One region of the Kribbella amoyensis genome, then DNA from elsewhere that is predicted to be linked to it. Evidence: riboswitches for the same ligand, from Rfam matches in the RefSeq annotation. Region 1 holds a riboswitch; the other holds the start of a gene.
The links. A riboswitch is a leader RNA that binds a small molecule or an ion and turns the genes downstream of it on or off. The one in region 1 is predicted to bind glycine.
Positions count from the first base shown of each region.

Region 1 (7,577 bases):
GCGTCGCAGAACTACCGCAGCGCGCCGGCCGCCGACAAGGAGCGCAAGGACCTGATCGCCCGGGTCGAGCAGGCCGACACCCGGCTGAACGACCTGCGCGGCCGGCAGACCAGCCTGGCCGACGAGGTCCGCAGACTGCAGGCGAGCGGCCTGGCGAACTCCGACTCGGGCGCCGCCCTGCAGCAGCGGCTCGACGACCTGGAACTGCAGACCGGCGTGGTCGCGGTGACGGGCCCGGGGCTCAAGGTGGTCGTCGACGACGCCAAGAACGCGGACAACAAGGAGGGCCGGCTGCTGGACGTCGATCTGCAGCAGCTGGTGAACGGGCTGTGGACGGCCGGCGCCGAGGCGATCTCGGTGAACGGCCACCGGCTCACCTCGCTGACCGCGATCCGCGGCGCCGGCAGCGCGATCACGGTCGACTACAGCTCGCTCACCCCGCCGTACACGGTGCTGGCGATCGGTGAGACCGCGACGTTGCCGGCCCGGTTCGCGCAGAGCTCGGGCGGCCAGTGGGTGCAGTACCTGGTCAGCAACTTCGATGTCCGGATGACGACCACGACGGAGGACTCCTTGCTGGTGCCAGCCGATGCGACCATCGCGCTGCGGTACGCGAAGGTGGGTGGGCCCAGGTGATCGCCGTCCTCGGCCTGGTGATCGGCGTCGTGGTCGGCCTGCTGGTCGCGCCCGACGTGCCGGACTGGGCCCAGCCGTACCTGCCGATCGCCGTCGTCGCCGCGCTGGACGCGGTCTTCGGCGCCCTGCGTGCTTTCCTGGACGGGATCTTCGACGACAAGGTGTTCGTCGTCTCGTTCGTGTCCAACGTGCTGATCGCGGCCCTGATCGTGTACCTCGGTGACCAGCTCGGCGTCGGGTCGCAGCTGTCCACCGGCGTGGTGGTCGTGCTCGGCATCCGGATCTTCACGAACATGGCCGCCATCCGCCGTCACATCTTCCGGGCCTGATCATGACCGACGACCAGCACGAACCACCGGACCCGGCCGACCAGGCCGAGCAGGCCGAGCTGACCGCCAAAGCTGAGCAAAGGGCTGAGCCGAAGGCCGAGCAAGCGGCTGAGCCGAAGGCCGCGTCGGCGCACCCCGACGCGCCGACCCCGATGCCGAAGCCGAAGAAGACGCCGAACCTGGCCTGGCGCCGGTTGAAGGCCGGGTTCAAGCCGTCCCGCGGTCAGGCGATCGTCGCCGTGGTGCTCGCGCTGGTCGCCTGTATGGCCGTCGTCCAGGTCCGGGTGAACCGCGCCGACGACGGGTACCAGAACGCCCGCCGCGAGGACCTGATCGCGATCCTGGACGGCCTGAACCAGAACAACCGCCGGCTGGAGAGCGAGATCACCGAGCTGGAGGACCGGAAGAACACCCTGTCGTCCAGCGCGGACAAGGCGCAGACCGCCCGCGAACAGGCCGAGCAGCAGGTCCGTACCCTCGGCATCCTGGCCGGTACGCTGCCCGCGCAGGGCCCCGGCGTCCGGATCACGCTGAACGACCCGGACGGCAAGATGCAGGCCGGCAACCTGCTCGACGCGATCGAGGAACTCCGCGACGCCGGTGCCGAGGCGATCCAGATCAACGGCACCGTCCGGGTGGTCGCCAGTACCGACTTCGTCGACGACTCGCCCGGTGTCCGGATCGACGGCGAGCGGGTCGCGTCGCCGTACGTGATCGAGGCGATCGGCGAGTCCCACAACCTGGCCGAGGCGGCCAACTTCCCCGGTGGTCTGGTCAGCGAGGTGACCGGCCCACAGATCGGCGGAACCGCCGAGGTGACCGAGTTGCCGCAGGTCCAGATCTCCGCCTTGCACGCCCCGGAGGAGCATCGCTACGCTCGCCCGGCGCCCAGCCCCACCAAGTGAGATCCGATCAACCGGAACTTGAGCGAAAGAGGACCGAGGTGTACCCCGAAGACCTGAAGTACACGGCCGAGCACGAGTGGGTGAAGGCCGGCGACGGCGGCCCGGTGCGGGTCGGCATCACCGACTTCGCCCAGGACGCGCTCGGTGACATCGTGTACGTGCAGCTCCCCGAGGTCGGCGCCGCGGTGCGCGCCGGCGACGCCTGTGGCGAGCTGGAGTCCACCAAGAGCGTCAGCGACCTGTTCGCGCCGGTGAACGGCACCGTCACCGCGGTGAACGAGTCGCTCGCCGACCAGCCCGACCTGGTCAACACCGACCCGTACGGCGAGGGCTGGCTGCTGGACATCCAGGTGGACGACGACGAGGAGGTGGCGGCGCTGATGGATGCCGACACCTACAAGGGCCAGCTCGACCAGAGCTGATAGGTTGTCCGGACCTCAACCGCCGGTCGAGGGTTGAGGTCACAGTCCACACTTGTCATCACACGGGGATCTACGAGACAACGTCGCCGGACCGCCGGCGATCGGGAGGATCACAGCATGCCGTTCTGCAACCAGTGCGGGCACGAGAACTCCGAGGGCAGCCGGTTCTGCTCGCAGTGCGGAACGATGCTCCCTGGCGCGGACCGTCCGGTGCCCGCCCCCGGCGTCACCGACACCGCGATGCTGACGCCGATCCCGGCCGAGCCGGAGACCGAGCGGATCGACACCGGTGACCAGCTGTCGGTCGAGGACGAGGCCGCCGTCGGAGCGCTGCCGGCCGGGTCGGCGCTGCTGATCGTGCAGCGCGGCCCGAACGCGGGCAGCCGGTTCCTGCTCGACGTCGACGTGGTCACCGCCGGCCGGCACCCGGACAGCGACATCTTCCTGGACGACGTCACGGTGTCCCGCCGGCACGCGGAGTTCCGGCGCGACCCGGCCGGGGTGAAGGTGCGCGACGTCGGCAGCCTGAACGGCACCTACGTCAACCGGGACCGGATCGACGAGGTCCAGCTGACCAACGGCGACGAGGTCCAGATCGGCAAGTACCGGCTGGTCTACTACGCCAGTGGCCAGCAAGCCTGACGCAGGCGCCGGAGGAAGCAGCATCGGCGAGGTGCTGCAGGTACTGCGGGCCGAGTTCGCCGACGTCACCATCTCCAAGATCCGCTTCCTCGAGGCGGAGGGACTGGTGACGCCGGCCCGGACCGCGTCGGGGTACCGCAAGTTCAGTGCCGCCGACGTCGACCGGCTCCGGTACGTGCTCACCGCCCAGCGGGACCAGTACCTGCCGCTGAAGGTGATCAAGGAGCACCTGGCCGCGATCGACCGGGGGCTGCGGCCGACCCCCGGCGGACGGCCCGCGGCCCCCGAGCAGCTGCCCGAGCCGGCCGGGCTGCCGGCCGCCGAGGACTTCGGTGTCCACGGCACCGAGTTGAAGCTGACCCGGGACGAACTGCGGGCGGCGGCCGGGATCTCGGCCGAGCTGCTCGCCGAGCTGGAGAGCCACAGCCTGCTGGTGGCCCGGGGCAACCACTACGACGGGGACGCGATCCTGATCGCGCGGGCGGCCGCGGAGTTCGGCCGGCACGGCGTGGAACCACGGCACCTGCGGCCGTTCCGGACCGCCGCCGATCGCGAGGCCGGCCTGATCGAGCAGGTGACCGGACCTCGCCGGACCGAGCGGACCGAGGAGCTCGCCGCGCTCGCCGTCCGGTTGCACGCGGCCCTGGTCCGCGCCCGGCTGCCGCGCTGATCGCTGGACGCCGGACCACCTCGCGTCCGGCGTACGAGGTGCTCCCGGATTGGGGTCGAAGCCGGGCGGTGACCACCGACCTGCCGTGACTGGGTGTGCAGAGTAGGCTGATGGTGTGCGCGAAGTCGACGTGGTCGGAGTCCGGGTGGAGATGCCCTCGAGTCAGCCGATCGTGCTGCTCCGGGAGGTCGGCGGTGAGCGGTACCTGCCGATCTGGATCGGTGCGGCCGAGGCCAGTGCGATCGCCTTCGCCCAGCAGGGCATGGAGCCGCCCCGGCCGCTGACCCACGATCTGTTCGCGGAGACGATCCGGGTGCTCGGGCACACGCTCAGCCAGGTCCGGATCGTCAACCTCACCGACGGGGTGTTCGAGGCGATCCTGGTCTTCGACGACAAGACCGAGATCTCGGCCCGGCCGTCGGACTCGATCGCGCTCGCGCTGCGGACCGGGACGCCGGTGTTCTGCGCCGAGGAGATCCTGGCCGAGGCCGGCATCCCGGTGCCGGACAGCGAGACCGACGGCGCCGACGAGGTCGAGGAAGAAGAAGAGGTCGAGCGGTTCCGCGAGTTTCTCGATCAGGTCACACCTGAGGACTTCGACAAGAGCTGACGTGTAGGGCGGACCCGAACGGGGTACTCACCCGTCGGCATCGACGAAAAGACGGACTTTCACACCTGAACAGCGCCCGGACTTGAACCCACCTGGTACAAGCCCGGACAGGTAACGATTCGGGTCGGGAGCGCGACACGCTCCCGGCTCGGACCCGTTGTCGTTGACCGGCCCTGGTCGGCGGCTTACCTTGAAGGAGTTGTGGAGTGTTGTAACTCCACGGATGTGATCCGTTCCAGTCGGTACCCAGGGAGGCGCAGGCGTGACACGCACCGGCGACACTGATCTGACGGCGCAGTCGACGTCCGACGCGCACGCCGACGCGGCCGCGGCCGCGGGTGTTCAGGGGTTGCTCTTCGACGACGACCTGTCGCCGATGCCGGAGGACGTCGGGTTCCGTGGCCCGACCGCGTGCGCGGCCGCCGGGATCACCTACCGCCAGCTCGACTACTGGGCCCGGACGGGTCTGGTGTCGCCGTCGGTGCGCCCGGCCACCGGGTCCGGCACCCAGCGGCTCTACGGCTTCCGCGACGTGCTGCTGCTCAAGGTGATCAAGCGGCTGCTCGACGCGGGCATCTCGTTGCAGCAGATCCGGACCGCGATCGCGCACCTGAGCCAGCGCGGGATCGACGACCTGACCCAGATCACGCTGATGAGCGACGGCGCCTCGGTCTACATGTGCACCTCGCCGGACGAGGTGATCGATCTGCTGGCCGGCGGTCAGGGGGTCTTCGGGATCGCGCTCGGCGGGGTCTGGCGCGAGGTCGAGGGTTCGCTGTCCGAGCTGCCGACCGAGCGGGCCGGCCACGGCGACGAGGCCGAGCCGCACGCGAGCGACGAACTCGCCGCTCGCCGCCGCGCCCGGATGACCGGCTGAACCACCGTCCTCACTCTCCGCGCCCACTCACTTCCCCGGCGGGTGGGCGTTCTGCTGCCCGGGTGCGTACTGCCCGATGAACCGCCCGGTTGCTGGTAACCTCGGCGATAGCCGCACACAGCACGCGGGAGAGTTCCGGGCGATGCCCGGGCGCCGAAGGGGCAATTCCTCCCCGGAACCTCTCAGGCCCATGGACCGGGTGCCACAGGCGACTCTGAAGCGTGTCCGCGCGTGACAGAGGGGGAGGCCACCGGCAGAACTGTCAGCAACGGAGCCTCTCTCGATGACTGCGCAAGACTCCTCCACCCCCACCCCGCTGGTCTCGGCCGCCTTCGCCGACCGCCATATCGGGCCACGCCCTGACGAGGTCGCCACGATGGTGCGCGCCCTCGGGTACGCCGACGTCGACGCGCTCGTCGATGCCGCGGTGCCCGCCTCGATCCGGTCGGCCGAGCCGCTCCGGCTGCCCGAGCCCGCCTCCGAGGTGGACGCGCTGACCGAGCTCCGGCAGCTCGCCGCCCGTAACACCATCGCCACCTCGATGATCGGCCAGGGGTACTACGGCACCTTCACGCCGTCGGTGATCGTCCGCCGCCTGGTCGAGAACCCGGCGTGGTACACCGCCTACACGCCGTACCAGCCGGAGATCTCGCAGGGCCGGCTGGAGGCGCTGCTGAACTTCCAGACCGTGGTGTCCGACCTGACCGGGCTGCCGACCGCGAACGCGTCGCTGCTCGACGAGGGCACCGCGGCCGCCGAGGCGATGACGCTGGCGCACCGGGGGAACCGCAAGAGCAAGAGCGACCGGTTCCTGGTCGACGCCGACTGCTTCGACCAGACCATCGCCGTGGTCCGGACCCGGGCCGAGGCGCTCGGGATCGAGGTCGTGCTCGCCGACACCACCGACGGCCTGCCGGACGGTGACTTCTTCGGCTTCCTGGTCCAGTACCCCGGCGCCGGTGGAGCCGTCCGCGACCTGAGGCCGTTGATCGAGGCCGCGCACGCCCGCGACACCCTGGTCGCGGTGGCGTCCGACCTGCTCGCGCTGACCGTGCTCGAGGCGCCGGGCGAGGCCGGGGCCGACATCGTGATCGGCTCGTCCCAGCGCTTCGGCGTTCCGCTCTTCTACGGTGGCCCGCACGCCGGCTTCATGTCGGTCCGGACCGGCCTGGAGCGGTCGTTGCCCGGTCGCCTCGTCGGCGTCTCCGTCGACGCGGACGGCGCCCCGGCGTACCGGCTGGCGCTGCAGACCCGGGAGCAGCACATCCGTCGCGAGAAGGCGACCTCGAACATCTGTACCGCGCAGGTGCTGCTCGCCGTGGTCGCGTCGATGTACGCGGTGTACCACGGTCCGGACGGCCTGAAGGCGATCGCCGAGCGGGTGCACGGGCACGCCGACAGCCTGGCCGCGTCGTTGCGGGCCGGCGGCATCGAGGTCGTGCACGAGCAGTTCTTCGACACCGTGCTCGCCAGGGTCCCAGGCCGCGCGGCGGACGTGGTCGACGCGGCCCGGCAGCACGGGATCTGGCTGCGCCTCGTCGACGCCGACCACGTCGGCCTGTCCTGCGACGAGAAGACCGACGCCTCGGTGCTGAGCCGGGTCTGCCAGGCCTTCGGCGTCACCTACGACGCCGCGCTCACCGGCCCGGCGCTCGACCAGGCCGTTGCCCGCAGCACCGAGTACCTGACCCACCCGGTCTTCAACACGCACCGCTCGGAGACCGCGATGCTGCGGTACCTGCGCAAGCTGAGCGACAAGGACTACGCGCTCGACCGGGGCATGATCCCGCTCGGCTCGTGCACGATGAAGCTGAACGCGACCACCGAGATGGAAGCGGTCACCTGGCCCGAGTTCGCCGACCTGCACCCGTTCGCGCCGATCGAGGACGCCGCCGGGTACGTCAAGCTGATCGGTCAGCTGGAGCGCTGGCTGGCCGAGGTGACCGGGTACGCGAAGGTGTCGATCCAGCCGAACGCGGGCTCGCAGGGTGAGCTGGCCGGGCTGCTCGCGATCCGTGGGTACCACCTGGCCAACGGCGACAGCGAGCGCACCGTCTGCCTGATCCCGGCCAGCGCGCACGGTACCAACGCGGCGTCCGCGGTGATGGCCGGGATGAAGGTCGTCGTTGTCAAGGGCAACGACGACGGCACGATCGACCTGGACGACCTGCGCGCCAAGGCCGCCGAGCACGCGGCGAAGCTGGCCGCGATCATGATCACGTACCCGTCGACGCACGGCGTGTACGAGGAGAGCGTCACCGAGGTCTGCCGGATCGTCCACGACCACGGCGGCCAGGTGTACGTCGACGGCGCGAACCTGAACGCCCTGCTCGGCCTCGCCAAGCCGGGCGAGTTCGGCGGCGACGTCAGCCACCTGAACCTGCACAAGACGTTCTGTATCCCGCACGGTGGCGGCGGCCCTGGTGTCGGTCCGGTCGCGGTGGCCGAGCACCTGGCGCCGTACCTGCCGAACCACCCGCTGCTCG
Region 1 is NZ_VIVK01000001.1:5,237,872-5,245,448, forward strand. It holds gene FB561_RS24515 (DUF881 domain-containing protein) at 1-636, shown strand, start outside; gene FB561_RS24520 (small basic family protein) at 633-965, shown strand; gene FB561_RS24525 (DUF881 domain-containing protein) at 968-1,870, shown strand; gene gcvH (glycine cleavage system protein GcvH) at 1,909-2,292, shown strand; gene FB561_RS24535 (FHA domain-containing protein) at 2,410-2,934, shown strand; gene ftsR (transcriptional regulator FtsR) at 2,918-3,604, shown strand; gene FB561_RS24545 (bifunctional nuclease family protein) at 3,720-4,214, shown strand; gene FB561_RS24550 (MerR family transcriptional regulator) at 4,477-5,091, shown strand; glycine riboswitch at 5,207-5,299, shown strand; gene gcvP (aminomethyl-transferring glycine dehydrogenase) at 5,375-7,577, shown strand, end outside.

Region 2 (7,577 bases), 4.2 Mb from region 1:
GCCACGCGTGCAGGGTGCTGCCGAGTTCGCCCACCTCCCCAGTATCGCGGTCTCCGGCCGGCCCAACCTGGTACTGCGAGTCCCCAGGCTGGTCCGGGTACTCCCTGCCGATCCGTGCCGCCGCGAAGCTCGAAGCATGACGACAACCCTCATCACCGGAGCCAACAAAGGGCTCGGCTACGAAGCAGCCCGCCAATTGGTTGCCCTAGGCCACACCGTCTACCTCGGCACCCGCGACCCGGCCCGCGGTCAGCGGGCCGCCACCGAACTCGGCGCGCGGTACGTCCACCTCGACGTCACCGACGTCCCGTCGATCCGCGCCGCCGCCGAGCAGGTCCAGGCGGAAGGTGGGCTCGACGTGCTGATCAACAACGCGGGCATCCCGGGGGCCGGGCGGACCGCGGAAGAGGTGACGGCGGAGGTGGTGCGGGCCGTGTACGAGGTGAACGTGTACGGGCCGGTCAGCGTGCTGAACGAGTTCCTGCCGGTTCTGCGCAAGAGCAGCAACCCGGTCGTGGTCAACGTGAGCAGCGGGCTCGGTTCGCTGACGGTCGCGGCGGATCCCGAGGCGAACGCGGGAGCCGTCCCGGTCTGGATTCCGGCGCCGGTCTACGCCTCGTCGAAGGCGGCGCTCAACATGCTCACCCTCCAGTTCGCCCGCCTCCACCCGGAGCTGCGGATCAACACGGTCGACCCGGGCTTCACCGCCACAGACTTCAACGGTCACCGAGGCAACCAGACGGTGGAAGAAGGAGCCGAGATCATCGTCCGCCTCGCCCAAACACCCCCCGAAGGCCCCACCGGCCAATACCTCAGCCTGACCGGCACCGTCCCGTGGTGAACGCCCGGCCCGCTGGTGCTGCTGGTGCCTGGCCGGAAACACGAGCTCGCAGTTGTCGAAGCAGGCGTTACGGCGGGGGCGGCGGTCGTGGGTGAGCACGGACCTGCACCACTCACTAACCTCCCAGGCAGCCGGCCGCCCGACGCCCTCCACGCCTGATCCAGTCCGACACCCGGCCGGCCGCACTGGTTGGTGAGTGCTGCCGGTCCGCCGCCGCGTGGCTTCTGAGTGCTACGGGGTGAGGGCGTCGAGGAGGGCTAGGAGTGCGTCACCCAACGTCGGGTGGTCAGGGTCTTCGGGAGGTGGGGTCTGGGTGGTCGGGGGCTCGGTCGGTTCTGGTGGGTCGGACGGGGTGACCGTCGGGGTCCGCGTCGGCTCCGGGGTCCGCGTCGGCTCCGGGACCTCGGGGGTTCGGGTCGCCGCTGTCGTCGGCTCACCTGTCCGTTCCTCGACCGGGATCGGCGTCGGCTTGACCTCGCGCGGCTGCCGAGTTGCCGCGTCCGACGGGCGGTCGACGGGGCGCGCGACCGTCGCGGGCGGATCCCAGGACGGTAGGGCGGACGGTGTCGGGACCGGGGTGGTGGTCGGTGCGGCCGTCTTGTCCGGTGGGATCGGGGGGTAGGCGCGTTCGGATGCTCTGGTCGACGGGGGGCCGGTGACCGGGTTCAGGGCGTCCTGGGTTCCCGGGCCGGGGATCAACGGGAGCTGGGGGCCGCCGAGCAGGCTGACTGCGGTCAGGGCGGCGTAGATTCCCAGCAGGGTGGCGGTGGCGGCGGCGATCCGGCGGCCTTTCGGGCTCCTCAGCAAAGGCCGGCGACGTGCTGCCTGTTCTTCCTCGGAGAACGGCTTCACAAGTCCGGCACAGTAACGAAGCCGGGTCGTTTCAAACAGACCCTGGAACGATCTTCACCATTTCGCGGCCGAATCCGGCAGCCACAACCTGCCGGCTCAGCGAACTCGCCCACGCGACGAGCAGGACCGATCACGCTGTGCCAGCCTGCTGCGATGACAACAACTTTGCTGCTGCACGGACTCGGGGCCACGAGCCGCGTGTGGGACCGGTGGCACCTCGACGGCGCGATCGCGCCCGACCTCCCCGGCCACGGCACCGCCGACCCGCTGCCCGGCTACTCCTTCGAAACGATGACCGCCGCTCTCGCGCCCACCGTCCCGGCCGGCGTGACGATCATCGGCCACTCCCTCGGCGGCGTCCTCGCCCTCGAGCTCGCGTCCGGCCGGTACGGCGTGCGCGTGGATCGCGTGATCGCGCTCGGGGTCAAGGTGACCTGGTCCGACGAGGACCTCGCCAGGTCGGCGGCGTTGGCGGCCCGCCCGATCGCGTACTACGGCACCCGCGACGAGGCGGCAGCGCGGTACCTCCGGGTCGCCGGTCTCGACGGCATCGTGGATCCGCGTGATCCCGCGGTCGACCACGGCCTCGTCCAGGACGACCAGGGCTGGCGGCTCGCCCTGGATCCACGGGCCTTCGGCGTCGGCGCCCCGAATCTCCCGAGGCTGCTGCGTGACGCCCAGGCCGACGTGGTGCTGGCCCGGGGCGAGCTGGATCCGATGAACACCGACGCCGAGCTCGCCGCGCTGCACGACCAGGTGGTCACGCTGCCCGGGCTCGGCCACAACGCGCACGTGGAGGATCCGTCAGCACTCGATCACGTTCACGGCGAGCCCGCCGCGTGACGTCTCCTTGTACTTGATCTTCATGTCGGCGCCGGTCTCGCGCATCGTCTTGATCACCTTGTCCAGCGTGACCACGTGCACCCCGTCCCCGTGCATCGCCATCCGGGCCGCGTTGATCGCCTTCACCGAGGCCATCGCGTTCCGCTCGATGCACGGGATCTGGACCAGCCCGCCGACCGGGTCGCAGGTCAGGCCGAGGTTGTGCTCCATCGCGATCTCGGCCGCGTTCTCGACCTGCTCCGGGGTGCCGCCGAGGACCTCGCAGAGTCCGGCCGCCGCCATCGAACAGGCCGAGCCGACCTCGCCCTGACAGCCGACCTCGGCCCCGGAGATCGACGCGTTCTCCTTGTACAGCACGCCGATCGCGGCGGCCGCGAGCAGGAACCGGATCACGCCCTCTTCGGTGGATCCGGGCACGAACCGGCGGTAGTAGTGCAGCACCGCGGGGATGATGCCGGCGGCGCCGTTCGTCGGGGCGGTGACGATCCGGCCGCCGGACGCGTTCTGCTCGTTCACCGCGAGCGCGAACAGGTTCACCCAGTCCATCACCTTGAGCGGGTCCATCGACCACGGGTCCCGGCTGAGCTTCTGGTGCAGGGCGTACGCGCGCCGCGGCACCTTCAGACCGCCGGGCAGGACGCCCTCGGTCTCGCAGCCCTCCTGGACGCAGTCCTGCATCACCTGCCAGATGTGCAGCAGGCCGGCCCGGATCTCCGGCTCGGTCCGCCAGGCCAGCTCGTTCGCGAGCATCACCTCGCTGATCGGCAGGTGCGACTCGCGGCACCGGTCGAGCAGTTCGGCGCCGGAGCGGAACGGGTACTTCAGCGGCGTCCGGTCCGGCACGATCCGGTCCCCGGCCGCTGCGGTCTCGTCGACCACGAAGCCGCCGCCGACGGAGTAGTACGTGCGCTCGCGCAGCACCTCGCCACCGGCATCGCGGGCCAGGAACCGCATCCCGTTCGGGTGGTACGGCAATGCCTTGCGCCGGTGCATCACCAGCTGGCTGTTCTCGTCGAAGGCGACCTCGTGCGTCCCGGCGAGCCGGAGCCGGCCGTGGGACCGGATCACCTCGACCCGGCCGTTCACCGAGCGCGTGTCGACGGTCTCCGGGTCCTCGCCCTCGAGGCCGAGCAGGACGGCCTTGTCACTGCCGTGGCCGTGCCCGGTCGCGCCGAGTGAGCCGAACAGCTGCGACTCGACGGCCGTGGTCCGGGTGAGCAGACCGTCGTCGGCGAGGCCGAGGGCGAACGTCCGGGCGGCTCTCATCGGGCCCACGGTGTGTGAGCTGGACGGGCCGATCCCGATGCTGAAGAGATCGAAGACGCTGATCGCCATCTGGAGGATTCCTTCCGGTCACCGTTGACCGTTTGGTTGCCTCCCCACTCTGTCAGGCTTGCTGCCTTCCAGAGGTGCCTCGCCCGTGCGGTGAAGGTGCCTGAGAGATTCTTGGGGAGAGTTGCTCCTACGGCGCCCGGGTCGAGCCCAGGTCTCTCCCGCACGGGTTCATGCGGCTGCTGTGCACTTGAGTGGTCGGACGCCGCGACGGTACGGCGGACCCGGTGCGCGCGTCAATCCGCCCGGCCGGTCGCGCCGAGCCGCCCGGTCCGGGACGCCCAGAGCTCGAAGAACCAGGTGAACAGCGGCGGAACACTCGCCGCCAGCGCCAGCAGCGTGGTCGGCCAGGTCCAGCCCAGCGGCTTACGGACCACGGCGACGGTGAGCAAGTACAGCACGAAGATGCCGCCGTGGATGGGGCCGAAGATCTGCACCCCGAGCTCCTGTTCGGTCAGCACGTGCTTGAACAGCATGCCGATCAGCAGGCCGGTCCAGGACACGGCTTCGGCGACGGCCACGATGCGGAACCACATCGCGTGCTTCTGGGCGGCGGGGGCCTCGGCGGCGATCTCGGTCATCGATCTGGACCCTAACAAGGCGCGCCAACTCCCCATCGGGCGATGGAGCCCGCTCCCCCGCCGGAGTGATCCGCGGACCGCGGGCGCCGACCAGGCTGAGGTCATGACCACGATCGCGCGGACCTCGACCGCCCCGGCCTGGGCCGCCTCAGTACCGCGGGCCGCGCTGCTCTGGTCCGCGGTCTACGGCGGTGTGCGGCTCTGGTTCGCCACCGGACACGGGCCGGACTGGAAGCTCCCGGGGAACGACCTGCTCGTACCGGACTGGGTCGCCGTGGCCGGGTGTGCGCTGAGCGCCGCCGGGCTGGTCACGCTGGCTAAGCGCCCCCGTAGTCGCGTGCTGATCGGCCTGGTGTGGGCGATGGCGGCCGGGTGGGTCGCCGTGTCCGCGTTGGCGTTGCTGGACGTGGTCGGCGGAATCCTCCCCGGCCTGGGCATCCCCTTCGACCTCGCCGGACTGCTCAGCCGCTTCGGTGCACTGACCGGCGCAGCGCTGCTCGGCCTCACCGCGCTCACCCGGCAACGCGCGCTCGACCCCACCTGCCTCCGCTGTAGCGGACAACCTCACCTCACCTCGACTCCACGGTGGGCCTTCGCCGCTGCGTGGCTCGCCGTCGCGGGCTGCCTTACTCGTCTGGCCGCCCAGGCCGTGGTCGGCTTCGACTTCGTGCCGTACGACGCGGGCCTGTCGATTCTGTTGTTCGAGGGCGGCTTCCTGCTCGCGGGGATCCTGCTGCCGCTCCTGCTGGTGTACCGAGCCGGTCGCGTCTTTCCCCGCTGGATGCTGCTCCTTCCCGGGGCCGGCCTGGGCGCGGGCATTACGGCGTACTTCGGTGTCGGGTTGCTGCAGATGATCGCGGCCGCTTTGCAGGGCAAGGCGGTGTACGGGGACGTGGGGTTGCCGGACAGCTTCTTCTGGGTCGCCGTGCCCGCGTACTTCGCGTGGGGCGTGGGGCTCGCGGTCGCGGCGTACGGGTATCACCTGCGGACCCGCAGACCCTGCAAGGGCTGCGGTCGCTGACCCCCAGCCGTCCCCCACCGGCGACGGGGGTCTGGTCCGGGGACAGACCTGATGCCGCCGGACAGCGATTGCCGAAGGATCGGGGACGTTTCCCAGACGACAGGAGATGTCCACGTGCGCACTGCAACAAGACGGCTCAGGACCACCGCGTGGGGTGTGGTCCTGGGCGTCGCCGCAACCGGCGTCGGCGCCCTGCCGACATCCGCCCAGGCCGCCCCCTCGGAGGTGCGCCCGTCGAAGGTGGAGTGGTCCGACTGCACGCCGGTCGGGGACGAGGATCCCCAACTGGTGAAGGGATCGCAGTGTGCGACCCTGCAGGTCCCCGTGGACTGGCAGCGGCCGGACGGACCCACCTTCGGCCTCGCGATCGCCCGGCGGCCGGCGAAGGACCCGGCCCGGCGCGTCGGGGTGCTGGTCTTCGGGCCCGGCGGTCCCGGCGACTCGGGCGTGTCCCGGATCAAGACCGGGATGACCCGCTTCAGCGAGAACCTGCAGGACCGGTTCGACATCGTCAGCCTCGATCCACGGGGTATCGGCGGCAGCAACCCGGTGAAGTGCTCGGCGGCGTTGCTGGCCCGGCAGCCCTCACCCTTGATCGGTAGTCAGGCGGAGTTCGACCGGACGATCCGCTACAACCGGGAGCTGTCCGCCGACTGCCGCGCGAACACGGGACCGGTGTACGACCACATCGACAGCCTGCAGAGCGTCCGGGACGTCGACGCGATCCGCTCGGCACTCGGCGAGCAGCAACTCACCTTCCACGGCAGCTCGTACGGGACGTTGCTGGGTGAGCAGTACGCCGAGGTGTTCCCGCGGCGTGTCCGGGCGATCGTGCTGGAGAGCTCGGTCGACCACAGCCTCGGCACGTCCGCGTTCCTCGACACGCAGGCCGCGACCGCGCAGGACTCCTTCGACGAGTTCGTCCGCTGGTGCGAACGCAGTACGGACTGTGTGCTGCACGGGCGAGACGTGCGCGCGCTGTGGGCCGACCTGCTCGCCCGGGCCGGCCGTGGTGAGCTGCCCGATCCGAGGGACCCGCACACCGCGCTGACGCCGTTCACGCTCAGCTATGCGGCGTTCCGGACCTTCTACGACGCGGAGTGGCCGAAGCTGGCCGGCATCCTGCAGCAGCTGGAGAAGAGCGAGCCCCCGGTAGTTACTGAGCCGCCCGCGCCGACAGGGTTGCGGTCGAACCCGTTCGCGGTGTTCTGCCAGGACTGGCGACTTCCGGTGCACAGCTACCAGCAGTACGCCGCGCAGCTGCGCACGCTGGGCCGCAAGTACCCGGAGATGCGATACCCCGGTGCGTTGCTTGCGACCGCGTCCTGCCTCGGCGCACCGACCGAGGTGGACAACCCACAGCACCGTCTGCGGGTGCGCGACCTGGACCGGCCGATCCTGCTGGCCGCGACCGTCCACGATCCCGCGTCGGGCTACAACTGGGCGACGAACGTGGCCCGGCAACTCGGGCACTCGGGCGTCCTGCTCACGTACGAGGGCTGGGGACACGGCAGCTACTCGACGAGCCCGTGCATGCAGGCCGCGATCGATACGTACCTGGTCGAGCTGACGGTCCCACGGCGCGGCAACAGCTGTCCCGCCGTACCCGCGGGCTGAGTGGAAGCCGGAGCCCCCGACGCCGTACTGCCGTCGGGGGCTCCGGTCGTTCAGGCGTCCTCGAGGACTCGCGGCAGCCAATCGCCGCGGACCACCCGGTCGGACAGCGCGAGCAACTCACCACAGGCCGTTTCCAGCGCCTGGGTCTGGGTCGCGCAACCGTCGACGAACCAGAACGGATCGTCCGGTTGTGGATCGTCGGCGTCGTCGATGTCGGCGTACCAGTGCCGGCCGCCGGCGCACGCGCAGTGCACCACCCGCACACGCAGGTTCATAGGAATCCCCAATTCCTGATACCTGGGTCCCCCAGTGCCGAGCTCCAGCGCTGACGGGAAACGAAGTCCCGGTCAGGGTCGTCCCGGCGGGCGTATGGCTCGCGGCCCCCCACTCCCATACGCTCCGCCGGGTCGACCCTCCCCCCGCCCCCTACATCGTTGCCGACCGCCCCGGTGTTACCGGTTGTGACCAGAATTCTTTCCGCTCCGGCCGC
Region 2 is NZ_VIVK01000001.1:1,044,432-1,052,008, forward strand. It holds gene FB561_RS04985 (helix-turn-helix transcriptional regulator) at 1-34, opposite strand, end outside; gene FB561_RS04990 (SDR family NAD(P)-dependent oxidoreductase) at 137-841, shown strand; gene FB561_RS04995 (hypothetical protein) at 1,073-1,693, opposite strand; gene FB561_RS05000 (alpha/beta fold hydrolase) at 1,847-2,536, shown strand; gene FB561_RS05005 (L-serine ammonia-lyase) at 2,498-3,871, opposite strand; glycine riboswitch at 3,950-4,042, opposite strand; gene FB561_RS05010 (DUF3817 domain-containing protein) at 4,105-4,449, opposite strand; gene FB561_RS05015 (hypothetical protein) at 4,553-5,470, shown strand; gene FB561_RS05020 (alpha/beta hydrolase) at 5,585-7,087, shown strand; gene FB561_RS05025 (hypothetical protein) at 7,138-7,362, opposite strand.
Region 2: linked by a shared signal. The riboswitch ahead of FB561_RS05005 (L-serine ammonia-lyase) and the one ahead of gcvP (aminomethyl-transferring glycine dehydrogenase) in region 1 are both predicted to bind glycine.